2 regions of the Streptomyces sp. NBC_01433 genome follow, and region 1 is predicted to be linked to the other one. Evidence: riboswitches for the same ligand, from Rfam matches in the RefSeq annotation. Region 1 holds a riboswitch; the other holds the start of a gene.
What was found. Region 1 has a riboswitch for S-adenosylmethionine ahead of thrC (threonine synthase). Riboswitches for the same ligand answer to the same signal wherever they lie in the genome.
Positions count from the first base shown of each region.

Region 2: linked by a shared signal. The riboswitch ahead of OG413_RS21525 (aminotransferase class V-fold PLP-dependent enzyme) and the one ahead of thrC (threonine synthase) in region 1 are both predicted to bind S-adenosylmethionine.

Region 1 covers NZ_JAPEPM010000001.1:1,790,879-1,797,018, forward strand. The annotation lists gene OG413_RS08010 (alpha/beta fold hydrolase) at 1-228, opposite strand, end outside; gene groL (chaperonin GroEL) at 678-2,300, opposite strand; gene OG413_RS08020 (cold-shock protein) at 2,718-2,924, opposite strand; gene OG413_RS08025 (MoaD/ThiS family protein) at 3,335-3,613, opposite strand; gene thrC (threonine synthase) at 3,645-4,946, opposite strand; SAM riboswitch class I at 4,966-5,094, opposite strand; gene OG413_RS08035 (glucosyl-3-phosphoglycerate synthase) at 5,248-6,140, shown strand, end outside.
Region 2 covers NZ_JAPEPM010000001.1:4,781,613-4,787,752, forward strand. The annotation lists gene OG413_RS21515 (ubiquinol-cytochrome c reductase cytochrome b subunit) at 1-881, shown strand, start outside; gene trpD (anthranilate phosphoribosyltransferase) at 1,004-2,068, shown strand; SAM riboswitch class IV at 2,167-2,284, shown strand; gene OG413_RS21525 (aminotransferase class V-fold PLP-dependent enzyme) at 2,457-3,833, shown strand; gene OG413_RS21530 (Lrp/AsnC family transcriptional regulator) at 3,897-4,178, opposite strand; gene OG413_RS21535 (rhomboid family intramembrane serine protease) at 4,175-4,927, opposite strand; gene OG413_RS21540 (hypothetical protein) at 5,126-5,368, shown strand; gene OG413_RS21545 (NYN domain-containing protein) at 5,406-6,140, shown strand, end outside.

The DNA of each region.
Region 1 (6,140 bases):
GGCGAGGCGGGCGTAGGCGGGCGGGTCGTCGCGTCGGAACGCGCGCTCGGTGATCCAGCCCGGGACCGCGCTCCTCACCTGTGCCGCGACGGCCTCGTCGGCGCCGGCCGCCGCCCACTCGCGGAACGCGAACGCGACCAGGCCGTCCACATCGAACGCGACCAGGCCGTCCACATCACCCGCCGCCGCCAGCGCGTCCGCCTCCGCGCCCTGCGGCCGCCCGGACATCGACGGCTACCAACGCTTCAAGGGCCCGGCCGTCGCGGGCACGGCGCTCCCCCAACTCCCCCCGCTCGACGCGCCTGCCCCATGCCCGGCCCACCACCGGCCGCATTCCCGGTACCGAATGCGCGTGCGGGAGGACCATCACCCTCCCGCCCGCGCAGATGGCCTGCACCCGGCAACGCAACTTGTGGGGCACCACGGCCTGGGCCAAGGACTACGGCCGCTGCTCGGCCGTGGAATCACCCACCCCACCGGCCCAAAAGCCCTCGCCTGCCCCATCGGTACAGTGTGGCAAAAAGGTATAAATCACCGACCCGGCCCACGTCTCCGCCTGGCAGTGGAAAGCTCCGCGCAAACGCCAGAACCCCCAGCCCGGATCTCTCCGGACTGGGGGTTCTGTGTGGACTCAACCGGGGCAGTTCAATGAACTACCCACCGGTCTCCCGGAAGGATCAGAAGTCCATGTCTCCGCCCGGCATACCGCCCGGAGCGCCCGCAGAGGCCTTCTCCGGCTTGTCGGCGATGACGGCCTCGGTGGTGAGGAAGAGCGCGGCGATGGACGCGGCGTTCTGCAGAGCGGAGCGCGTGACCTTCGCCGGGTCGAGAATGCCCTCGGCGATCATGTCGACGTACTCGCCGGTCGCGGCGTTGAGGCCGTGACCGATCGGCAGGTTGCGCACCTTCTCCACGACGACGCCACCCTCAAGACCACCGTTGACGGCGATCTGCTTGAGCGGGGCCTCCAGCGCGAGCTTCACGGCGTTGGCGCCCGTGGCCTCGTCGCCGGTCAGGTCGAGCTTCTCGAAGACGGCCGCGGCCTGGAGCAGAGCCACGCCACCACCGGCGACGATGCCCTCCTCGACAGCGGCCTTGGCGTTGCGCACCGCGTCCTCGATGCGGTGCTTGCGCTCCTTGAGCTCGACCTCGGTCGCGGCACCGGCCTTGATGACGGCCACGCCGCCGGCCAGCTTCGCGAGGCGCTCCTGGAGCTTCTCGCGGTCGTAGTCCGAGTCGGAGTTCTCGATCTCGGCACGGATCTGGTTGACGCGACCCTGAACCTGGTCGCTGTCACCGGCGCCGTCGACGATCGTGGTCTCGTCCTTGGTGATGACGACCTTGCGGGCACGGCCGAGCAGGTCCAGGCCGGCGTTCTCCAGCTTGAGACCGACCTCCTCGGAGATCACGGTGCCACCGGTGAGGATGGCGATGTCCGCGAGCATGGCCTTGCGGCGGTCGCCGAAGCCCGGAGCCTTGACGGCGACGGACTTGAACGTGCCCTTGATCTTGTTGACGACCAGGGTCGACAGGGCCTCGCCCTCGACGTCCTCGGCGATGATCAGCAGCGGCTTGCCCGACTGCATGACCTTCTCCAGCAGCGGGATCAGGTCCTTGACGCTGGCGATCTTCGAGTTGACGATCAGGATGTACGGGTCGTCGAGCGACGCCTCCATACGCTCCATGTCGGTGGCGAAGTACGCCGAGATGTAGCCCTTGTCGAAGCGCATACCCTCGGTGAGCTCCAGCTCCAGACCGAAGGTCTGGGACTCCTCGACGGTGATGACGCCTTCCTTGCCGACCTTGTCCATCGCCTCGGCGATCTTGGCGCCGATCTCGGTGTCGGCGGCGGAGATGGAGGCCGTCGAAGCGATCTGCTCCTTGGTCTCCACGTCCTTGGCCTGCTCCAGCAGAGCGGCGGAGACGGCCTCGACGGCCTTCTCGATGCCCCGCTTGAGCGCCATCGGGTTGGCACCGGCGGCAACGTTGCGCAGGCCCTCACGGACGAGCGCCTGAGCAAGAACGGTGGCAGTGGTCGTACCGTCGCCGGCGACGTCGTCCGTCTTCTTGGCGACCTCCTTGACCAGCTCCGCACCGATCTTCTCGTACGGGTCCTCGAGCTCGATCTCCTTGGCGATGGAAACACCATCGTTGGTGATCGTGGGCGCGCCCCACTTCTTCTCGAGGACGACGTTACGGCCCTTGGGGCCGAGGGTGACCTTGACGGCGTCGGCGAGCTGGTTCATCCCGCGCTCGAGACCGCGCCGTGCCTCCTCGTCGAACGCGATGATCTTGGCCATGTGAAGTGGTCCTCCCGGACAGGGGTGGATTTCTCCGGACCGAGTGGCGCCCGCGACGGACGGCCTGCGTGCCCGGTGGTTCCTTGCCCCACCGCGCCTGCGGGCCTCACCGGCCCGGTCCAAGTTTCTGTCACTCTCACCTGGAGAGTGCTAACGCCAATGATTAGCACTCGACCCCTGCGAGTGCAAGCAGGTGTCACGGTTTGTGGACAGCCGCAGGACTGCCGCAGGACGGTCACGGGATCGCCGCCGGACGGCCACGGGACAGCGGCGGGACGTCAGCGGGACGGTCGCGTCGCAGGTCGTGCCGCACACCACCGGCACGCACCGAGGGCACCGGCACGCACTGAGGGCCCGTACCCCAGGGGGTACGGGCCCTCAGTGCGTGAGTAGTGTCGTTGGCCGACCGCGCCGAGCTCAGCCGACGGCGAGCTTGACCATGTCCGCCTGCGGCCCCTTCTGGCCCTGCGAGATCTCGAATTCAACTCGCTGACCCTCTTCGAGGGTGCGGTACCCGTCCATCTGGATCGCGCTGTAGTGGACGAAAACATCCGCACCACCGTCGACCGCGATGAAGCCGTACCCCTTCTCCGCGTTGAACCACTTGACGGTGCCCTGAGCCATGCCTAACTCCCCTATTACTGGCCCTTGCACAGGACCGCACTTCGCGGGCCCGGGTCAGAACTCACCCTCCGAAAAGAAGAGGGTGCGTGCGCCGTAGCGCGTCGACCGCGGCCGAATGTATCTGCCCAACTGCCCTCTGCAACAGGTCAATCGGACGAGAATTCTGGGCATGGCCGAACACACGAATATGAGGAATACGTGAGGATCCTGGGCAAGTCGGGCCCGACAAAGGGAACTTACGCCGCAAGGTGCTCAACCACATTGGCTGCTTCTTATCGTGGCCGGGCGCATTCTCATATGCGGGCGGCACGGGCAGCGGAGGGGGCTTCCCCAACTCTACCCCGCTCAACCATGCAGAATTGCCCCCTCCGCTTCTCTCGCGGAGGGGGCAATGGGGTCACGCTGTGAAGTCAGCAGCCTCCGGCGACTGCCGGAATGATCGAAATGCCCGCGCCGTCCGGAGTGGCCGCCTTCAGGCCGCCCTCGAAGCGCACGTCGTCATCGTTGACGTACACGTTGACGAAGCGGCGCAGCTTGCCCTGGTCGTCCAGGACGCGGGCGGCGATGCCCGGGTGGTTCTTCTCCAGGGACTCGATGACCTCGGAGAGGTTCGTCCCCTCCGCGGCGACCTCGGCCTGGCCGTCCGTGTAGGTGCGGAGGATGGTGGGGATGCGGACCTTGACGCTCATGGTGGGGTGCCTTCCTTCGGTCTCGGGGTGATCAGAGGGCGGCGAGGCCGGCTTCGCGGAACGCGTCCAGGCTCGGCCGGATGGTCGCGGTCGCCTGCGAGGTCGCGGCCACCGCGTCGAGCGTCTTGAGGCCGTCACCGGTGTTCAGGACGACGGTGGTCAGCGACGGGTCGAGCAGACCGGCCTCGATCAGCTTCTTGGTCACGCCGACCGTCACCCCGCCCGCCGTCTCGGCGAAGATGCCCTCGGTGCGGGCCAGCAGCTTGATCGCGTCGACGACCTGCTCGTCGTTGACGTCCTCGACGGCGCCGCCGGTGCGGCGGGCGATGTCCAGGACGTACGGGCCGTCGGCCGGGTTGCCGATCGCCAGGGACTTGGCGATCGTGTTCGGCTTCTGGGGCCGCACCACGTCGTGACCGGCCTTGAAGGCGGTGGAGACCGGGGAGCAGCCCTCGGCCTGTGCGCCGAAGATCTTGTACGGCTTGTCCTCGACCAGACCGAGCTTGATCAGCTCCTGGAGACCCTTGTCGATCTTCGTGAGCTGCGAGCCGGACGCGATCGGGATGACGATCTGGTCGGGCAGCCGCCAGCCGAGCTGCTCGCAGATCTCGTACGCCAGCGTCTTGGAGCCCTCGCCGTAGTACGGCCGCAGGTTGACGTTGACGAAGCCCCAGCCCTCGCCGAGCGGGTCGCCGATGAGCTCCGAGCAGAAGCGGTTGACGTCGTCGTAGTTGCCCTCGATGCCGATCAGCTCACCGCCGTACACCGCGGCCATGACGACCTTGCCCTGCTCCAGGTCGTGCGGGATGAACACGCAGGAACGGAAGCCGGCACGGGCGGCGGCGGCGCCCACCGCACCGGCGAGGTTGCCGGTGGAGGAGCAGGACAGGGTGGTGAAGCCGAAGGCGCGGGCGGCCTCGACGGCGATGGCCACGACGCGGTCCTTGAAGGAGTGCGTCGGGTTGCCGGAGTCGTCCTTGACGTACAGGCCACCGGTGACGCCCAGTTCACGGGCGAGGTTGTCGGCCTTGACCAGCTTGGTGAAGCCGGGGTTGATGTTGGGCTTGTCCGCGACATCGGCGGGGACCGGCAGCAGCGGCGCGTAACGCCAGATGTTGTTCGGTCCGGCCTCGATGCGCTTCTTCAGCTCGTCCGGGGTGCCGCTCGGCAGGTCGTACGCCACTTCGAGCGGCCCGAAACAGGACGCGCAGGCGAAGAGGGGGCCGAGCTCGAAACGCTCGCCGCACTCGCGGCAGGAAAGCGCCGCGGCGGGGCCGAGATCCACAGCGGAAACAGCAGAATCGGTGGATGCGGCAACAGTCTGAACAGCCATGATGGCGGAGGTCCCTTTCTCCTCATCTTCCTTGCGACGCATTTCGCCACAAGACGGAATTGGCACCTTCCCCACCGTGACCTCAGCGGTCGGCGGGAGGGTTGCCGGGACTTCAACGGGCCGTTCCCTCAGTCCCTCTGGATGAGCGCTGTGGCACTGGATCTTCGATCCAGGCATTTATTGGCGGACGGACCCCGACATGCGACGGCCATCCGCGTTGTTCAAGACTGTAACCGAAGCACCGGACCGTTGAGATAGTCGTCCGAACCGCGAGATGAATCACATACAGGGAGTATCGACCGTGCTGGAAGAGGTGGAACGCTGGCTGACCAGGCGTTCCTGGTCAGCCGCCGACCGCCCGCTGGACCGGCTCGTCGCCGCGCGAGCCAGGGATCCACGCCGGGCGAGCGTGAGCGTCGTCCTGCCCGCCCTGAACGAGGAGGCGACGGTCGGCGCCATCGTGACGACGATCCGGCGCGAGCTGATGGAGAAGGTCCGGCTCGTCGATGAACTTGTGGTGATCGACTCCGGTTCCACCGACGCCACCGCCGACGCCGCCCGCCGCGCGGGCGCCCGGGTGGTGCACCGGGACGCGATACTCCCGCGGATACCGGCCCTGCCCGGCAAGGGCGAGGTGCTGTGGCGGTCGCTCCTCGTGACGAGCGGCGAGATCGTCTGCTTCATCGACGCCGACCTCAAGGACTTCTCCGCCGACTTCGTCTCCGGCATCGTCGGACCGCTGCTCACCGACCCGTCCGTGCAGTTCGTCAAGGCGATGTACGACCGCCCCCTGGGAGAAGCCGCAGGTCAGGGCGGCCGGGTCACGGAACTGGTGGCGCGCCCCCTGCTCAATCTGCACTGGCCGCAGCTGGCCGGGTTCGTCCAGCCGCTGGGCGGCGAATACGCGGTGCGGCGCTCCCTGCTGGAGCGGCTGCCCTTCCCCGTCGGTTACGGAGTGGAGCTGGGGCTGCTCGTCGACGCCCTGCACACCGTGGGCCTGGACGCGCTGGCGCAGGTCGATGTCGGCGTGCGCAAGCACCGCCACCAGGACGGTCAGGCGCTGGGCCGGATGGCGGCGGCGATCTACCGCACCGCGCAGCTGCGGCTCTCCCGGGGACATCTCGTGCGGCCCGCGCTCACCCAGTTCGAGCGGGGCGAGAACGGCTTCGTACCGCGCACCCATGCGGTGGACAC
Region 2 (6,140 bases), 3.0 Mb from region 1:
ACAAGAACGTCGTCGGCATGCCCCTGCTGCCGGTGTACATGGCGAAGGCCGGAGGGTTCTTCTTCCTGGTCTTCGGCATCATCGCCCTCATCGCGGGCATCGCCTCGATCAACCCGATCTGGGCCATCGGCCCGTACCGGATCGATCAGGTCTCCACCGGCGCCCAGCCCGACTGGTACATGGGCATGGCCGAGGGTCTGGTCCGAGTGATGCCGGGCTGGGAGGTCAACCTCTGGGGTCACACGCTGGTCCTGGGCGTGTTCATCCCCCTGGTGGCCCTGGGTGTCGTCCTCACCGCCATCGCGGTCTGGCCGTTCATCGAGTCCTGGATCACCGGCGACAAGCGCGAGCACCACATCCTGGACCGCCCGCGCAACGCCCCGACCCGTACCGCCTTCGGTGTCGCCTGGATCACGACGTACTTCATCGGTCTGGTCGGCGGTGGAAACGACCTGTGGGCCACGCACTTCCACCTGTCGCTGAACGCCATCTCGTGGTTCGTCCGGATCTTCCTCTTCGCCGGACCGGTCATCGCGTTCATCGTCACCAAGCGGATCTGCCTCGGCCTCCAGCGCCGGGACAGGGAGAAGGTGCTGCACGGGCGCGAGTCCGGCATCATCAAGCGCCTGCCGCACGGTGAGTTCGTCGAGATCCACGAGCCGCTCAGCCAGGGCCAGCTGCACACGCTCACCGCGCACGAGCAGTACAAGCCGGCCGAGATCGGCCCGCTGGTCGACGAGAACGGTGTCAAGCGCAAGGTCTCTCCCCTGGAGAAACTGCGCGTCAAGCTCAGCAAGGGCTTCTACGGCGAGGAAAGCCAGATCGCCAAGCCCACCGCCGAGGAGTACAAGGAGATCACCAGCGGCCACGGTCACCACTGATCGCCTGAACTGATCGCCACAGCAGGAGCCCCGTCCATTCGATGGACGGGGCTCTTCGCGGTCTCCGGCGCTGGATAGGGTGGAGCCATTCCCTTACCGGCTGTGGACCCCAGGAGCGGACCATGAACGTGGCGACCCCGAGCGGCGGCGGCAGCGTGGCGGACCGTTCCTGGCCCGGCGTGCTGAACCCCCTGCTGCGTGGTGAGGACCTCACCTCGGACGACACCGCGTGGGCCATGGACCGCATCATGAGCGGTGAGGCGACCGACGCGCAGATCGCCGGCTTCGCGGTCGCGCTGCGTGCCAAGGGCGAGACCGTGGACGAGGTCACCGGGCTCGTCCGGGCGATGTACGAGCACGCCAACACCATTCACGTACCGGGCCGCACGGTCGACATCGTCGGCACCGGCGGCGACCTCGCCAAGACGGTCAACATCTCCACCATGTCGGCGATCGTCATCGCGGGCACCGGCGCCAAGGTCGTCAAGCACGGCAACCGCGCCGCCTCGTCGGCGAGCGGCTCCTCCGACGTACTGGAGAAGCTGGGCGTCAACCTCGACCTCACCCCGCAGCGGGTCGTCGAGGTGGCCGAGGAGGCGGGCATCACCTTCTGCTTCGCCGTGAAGTTCCACCCCGCCCTGCGGTACGCGGCCAAGGCCCGCAAGGAACTGGGTGCGCAGACCACCTTCAACATCCTGGGCCCGCTCACCAACCCGGCCCGGGTACGCGCCCAGGCCGTCGGGGTCGCCGATGCCCGCATGGCACCCATCGTCGCGGGCGTGCTCGCCGACCGGGGCAATTCCGCGCTGGTCTTCCGCGGTGACGACGGTCTCGACGAGCTGACCACCACCGCCACCTCCCGCGTCTGGGTGGTCCGCGACGGGCAGGTGCGCGAGGAGGCGTTCGACCCGCGTCACGTCGGCCTGGAGCTGGTGCCCGTCGAGGCGCTGCGCGGCGCCGACGCCTCGTACAACGCCGATGTCGCCCGCCGGCTGCTGGACGGCGAGCGGGGGCCCGTGCGCGACGCCGTGCTGCTCAACTCGGCCGCCGCCCTGGTGGCGCTGGACCCGGGCGCGGGCACGCTGAACGAACGGATCGCGGCGAAGATCACCGAGGCCGCCGAGTCCATCGACTCGGGGGCGGCCAAGCGGGCCCTGGAGCGCTGGGTCGCGGCCAGCAACGCCTGAGGGCTGTCCCGAGGGGGCATTCGCTGTGAGCAAGGGCGCAGTCCGAATGACGGACTGCGCCCTTGCGCATGTGTGTACGTATGGCAAGATGCTGCGCAGGTCATGAGTGACAGCGACTACGGCCCCGGCCCGCTGTCCGGCAACCCTCCGTCCGTGGCGGGGTGCCCCGGGTGAAGACCAGGCCGTAGGCAGCGAGGTCTGCGGCAAGCGCGGGCCCCTCGGCATCGTTGAATGCCAACCCCCGGGGTCCTGGTCCCTAGGGAGCCTCTTGTGAGCAAGCGAATGCGGTAGGGCCTCCGGCCCTCCTCCGCGCACCCTCTTTCTTTTCCCGCGCTGCCGCGTGTCCGCCGGCGCGGGGAATTCGCCTGCCTTGTTACGGGAGTTCGCCATGTCTGTCTCCACCGCTGCCACCGACCAGTCCATTTGTGCACCGCTGCCGGTTCTGGGTAAGGACGTCACTGTTCCGCTGGTTACGGGCGGAGAAGTCACCTATGTCGCCCTCGACTACGCGGCGAGCGCCCCGGCGCTCCAGCGGGTGTGGGACGACGTCGCCGCGTACGCCCCGTACTACGGCAGTGTCCACCGGGGCGCCGGATACCTTTCGCAGCTCTCCACCGACCTGTTCGAGAACAGCCGCGCGGTCGTCGCGGAGTTCCTCGGCTGCCGTGCCGAGGACCAGGTGATCTTCACCCGCTCGACCACGGACTCGCTCAACCTGCTGGCCGCCGTGCTCCCCGCCGACTGCCAGGTGTTCGTGTACGAGACCGAGCACCACGCCTCCCTGCTGCCCTGGCGCGACGCCCGGGTCACCTACCTCAACGCGCCGCGCACCCCGGCCCAGGCCGTCGAGACCCTGGAGCGGGCGCTCGCCGACCGTGACCCCTACGGCCCGGCCCTGGTCTGTGTCACCGGCGCCTCCAACGTCACCGGTGAACTGTGGCCGGTGAGGGAACTGGCCGCCGCCGCCCACGCGCACGGCGCCCGGATCGTCCTGGACGCCGCCCAGCTCGCCCCGCACCACCCCGTCGACATCGCCGAGCTGGACGTCGACTGGGTCGCCTTCTCCGGGCACAAGCTCTACGCGCCGTTCGGCTCGGGCGTCCTCGCGGGCCGCGCGGACTGGCTCCAGGAAGCGGAGCCGTACCTGGCCGGCGGCGGCGCCTCCCGCAAGGTCGCCCGGCGCGCCGACGGCGGCGTGGACGTGGACTGGCACACCACCGCCGCCCGCCACGAGGCCGGTTCGCCCAACGTCATCGGCGTCTACTCCATCGCCTCCGCCTGCAAGGCGCTGACCGAGGCGGGCTTCGACAACCTGGTCGCCCGTGAGCAGCGGCTCGTCGCCGAGGTCCGCGCGGGTCTCGCCGAGGTCCCCGAGGTCAGGGTGCTCTCGCTGTTCGGCGACGACGCCCCGAGGGTCGGCGTGATCTCCTTCGTGGTGGAGGGCTGGAACAGCTCGCACTTCGCGGCCGCGCTCTCCGCGGAGTACGGCATCGGGGTCCGCGACGGCCTCTTCTGCGCGCACCCGCTGATCCGCACCCTGCTGGGCAGCGACCCGCAGGACCCGGGGGAGTGCGGCGCGCCGGAGGCGGAGCCGGGCGAGCGCTCGCTCAACGCGATCCGGGTCAGCTTCGGTGCCGGTACGCCGGACGAGCACGTCGAGCGTTTCGTACGGGCGGTCAAGGAGCTGGTCCGTGAGGGCGCCCAGTGGAAGTACCGCACCGAGGGCGGCCGCTGCGTCCCGGACCGCGGCGCGGCGCAGGTCTGAGGACCGGATACGGCTTCGGCCGGGTACGGGCAGCCGCCCGTACCCGGCCGAAGCCGTACCTGGCTACGCGTCGAGGCCGATGGCGAAGGCCGCTTCCAGGTCGTGCTGGGAGTACGTACGGAACGCCACGTGCGTGTCGGTGCCCTCGACGCCCGGGATCTTGCTGATCCGGCCGGGGATGACATCGGCGAGATCGTCGTGCTTGGCCACCCGGACCATGGCGATCAGGTCGTACGTACCGGTGACCGAGAAGACCTCGCTGACGCTGTCCAGCGCGGCGATGGCCTCGGCGATCTCCGGAATCCGGTCCACGCTGGTCTTGATGAGCACGATCGCGGTGATCACGGCTGGCTGTCTCCCTCGGTGGCCGTGGCTGGAGTCCTCACTCTAGCGTCACGCCGGTAGCGCCCCCAGGCGTAGAGGAACCCGGCGGCGAACCCCGTGACATGCGCCAGATACGCCACTCCGGGGCCGCTGCCCGCACTGTGGGCGGCCAGCCATTGCAGGACGAACCAGAAGATCAGCACGATCCAGGCGGGGAAGCGCAGCGGCAGGAAGAAGAGGAACGGGAAGAGGCTGGTGACCCGGGCCCTGGGGAAGAGGTAGAGGAACGCGCCGAGCACCGCGGAGATCGCTCCCGACGCGCCCACCAGGGTCTGCTCGGAATCGGCGTGCGCCGCGGCGTAGCAGAGCAGGGCCAGATATCCGCAGCCGAGATAGAAGAAGGTGAACTCGGTGTGGCCCATCCGTTCCTCGGTCATGGCGCCGAACACGTACAGAAAGAGCATGTTGCCCAGCAGGTGCAGCCAGCTGCCGTGCAGGAACAGGGCGGTGAGCGGGGTGAGCATCGCGTGCGCGGAGCCGTCCCACAGCTCGGCGGGGATCACCCCCCACCGTTCGAAGTACGCGGCCTGCGCGGCGAGCAGGGTGTCGGCGGTGCCGTAGGCCGGGTTGAAGCCGGACAGCGGGCTGATCAGGAAGACGGCGCAGCACAGCGCGATCAGCCCGTACGTGACCGGCGCCCCGCCCGCCGCGGCCGCGGCCCGGAACCTCCCGGCCCTGCCCCGCCAATCGACTTCCCGCCAATCGATCATGCACAGAGCATGACGCACCGGTGGAGAAGCGGACAGAGCGCCTCGCCGTGCCGATGGGTATACGCGAGGCCGTAGGGTTACGCCAGGACTTCCGCAGTTCGACGGCGCACCGCGAGATCCTTGACGTAGGACAGCACGGGACTCACCGGAATCCGGTGCGGTCCCGGTGGACGACGAACGACGAAAGAGGACGCAACGATGACGACGGTTCCCCAGCCGACCGACACGACGCGCTGGCGCTGCACGCTCTGCGGCAATCTCACGCGCTTCGATGTGACGCGGTCCTCCAAGGTCGTCGAGTACGTCCATCTCGACCTGGCCGGGGAGTCGAGTGTCGAGGAGCGGGAGGTGGTCAGTGAGACCATCGAGTCGGTCCGTTGTCGTTGGTGCAACGCGGTGGACCAGATCGAACTGGTGGACAGGCCTGGTGCCGACTCCTGAGGGGGCCGCCCGGACAGACAATTTGGGGTGACGGATGGTGGAGCAGCCGACTAACGGCGCCGAACCGGCCGATACGGCCGACGGCTCCGACGAGGTGCTCGACCGCCCGCTGCCCGAGGGCGTACGGCGGCGGGTCGTCGCGCTGGTCTCGGACGCCTTCGGCGGCCTGACGGTCGGCGAACTGCCCGCCCAGCTGCGGCAGTATGCCCGTTTCACCCCGACCCGGCGCGCCAAGTTCGCCGGGAACGCGATGGCGGCCGCCCTGGAGAGCGACCCGCTCTTCCGCCGGCGTATCGGTGAGCGGATCGGCCAGGCCCAGCCCGAGCTGGCCGGCGCGCTGGAGGCGGGCTCGCCGCCCGCCGCCGCCGACCCCGTCGATGTGGCCGCGGCCGCCTATGTGCTGCGCCCGGCCGGCTGGGTCAAGCTGGTCGAGGCCGCGGGCGAGGAAGTCCAGCGCGCCGACGCCGAACGCGCCGACGAGGAGGCCCGGCGCGAGCTGGAACGGCTGCGCGAGGAGCTGTCCCAGGCGCGGGGGCAGACGAAGAGCGAGACGGAGCGGCTGCGTACCGAACTGGACGCAGCCCGCAAGGAATCCGAAGCCCTTCACCGCAAGCTGCGCAGTGCCCTGAGCGAGGTGAAGCGCGGCGAGGCCGCGGTGCGCCGGAGCGCGGCCGAGACCGATGCCGTACGGGCCGAGGCGGCCGCCCAGGTCTCCGCCGCCGAGAGCGAGTCGCGGCGGCTCAAGGCGCGGCTCGGCGAGGCGGAGGCGTCC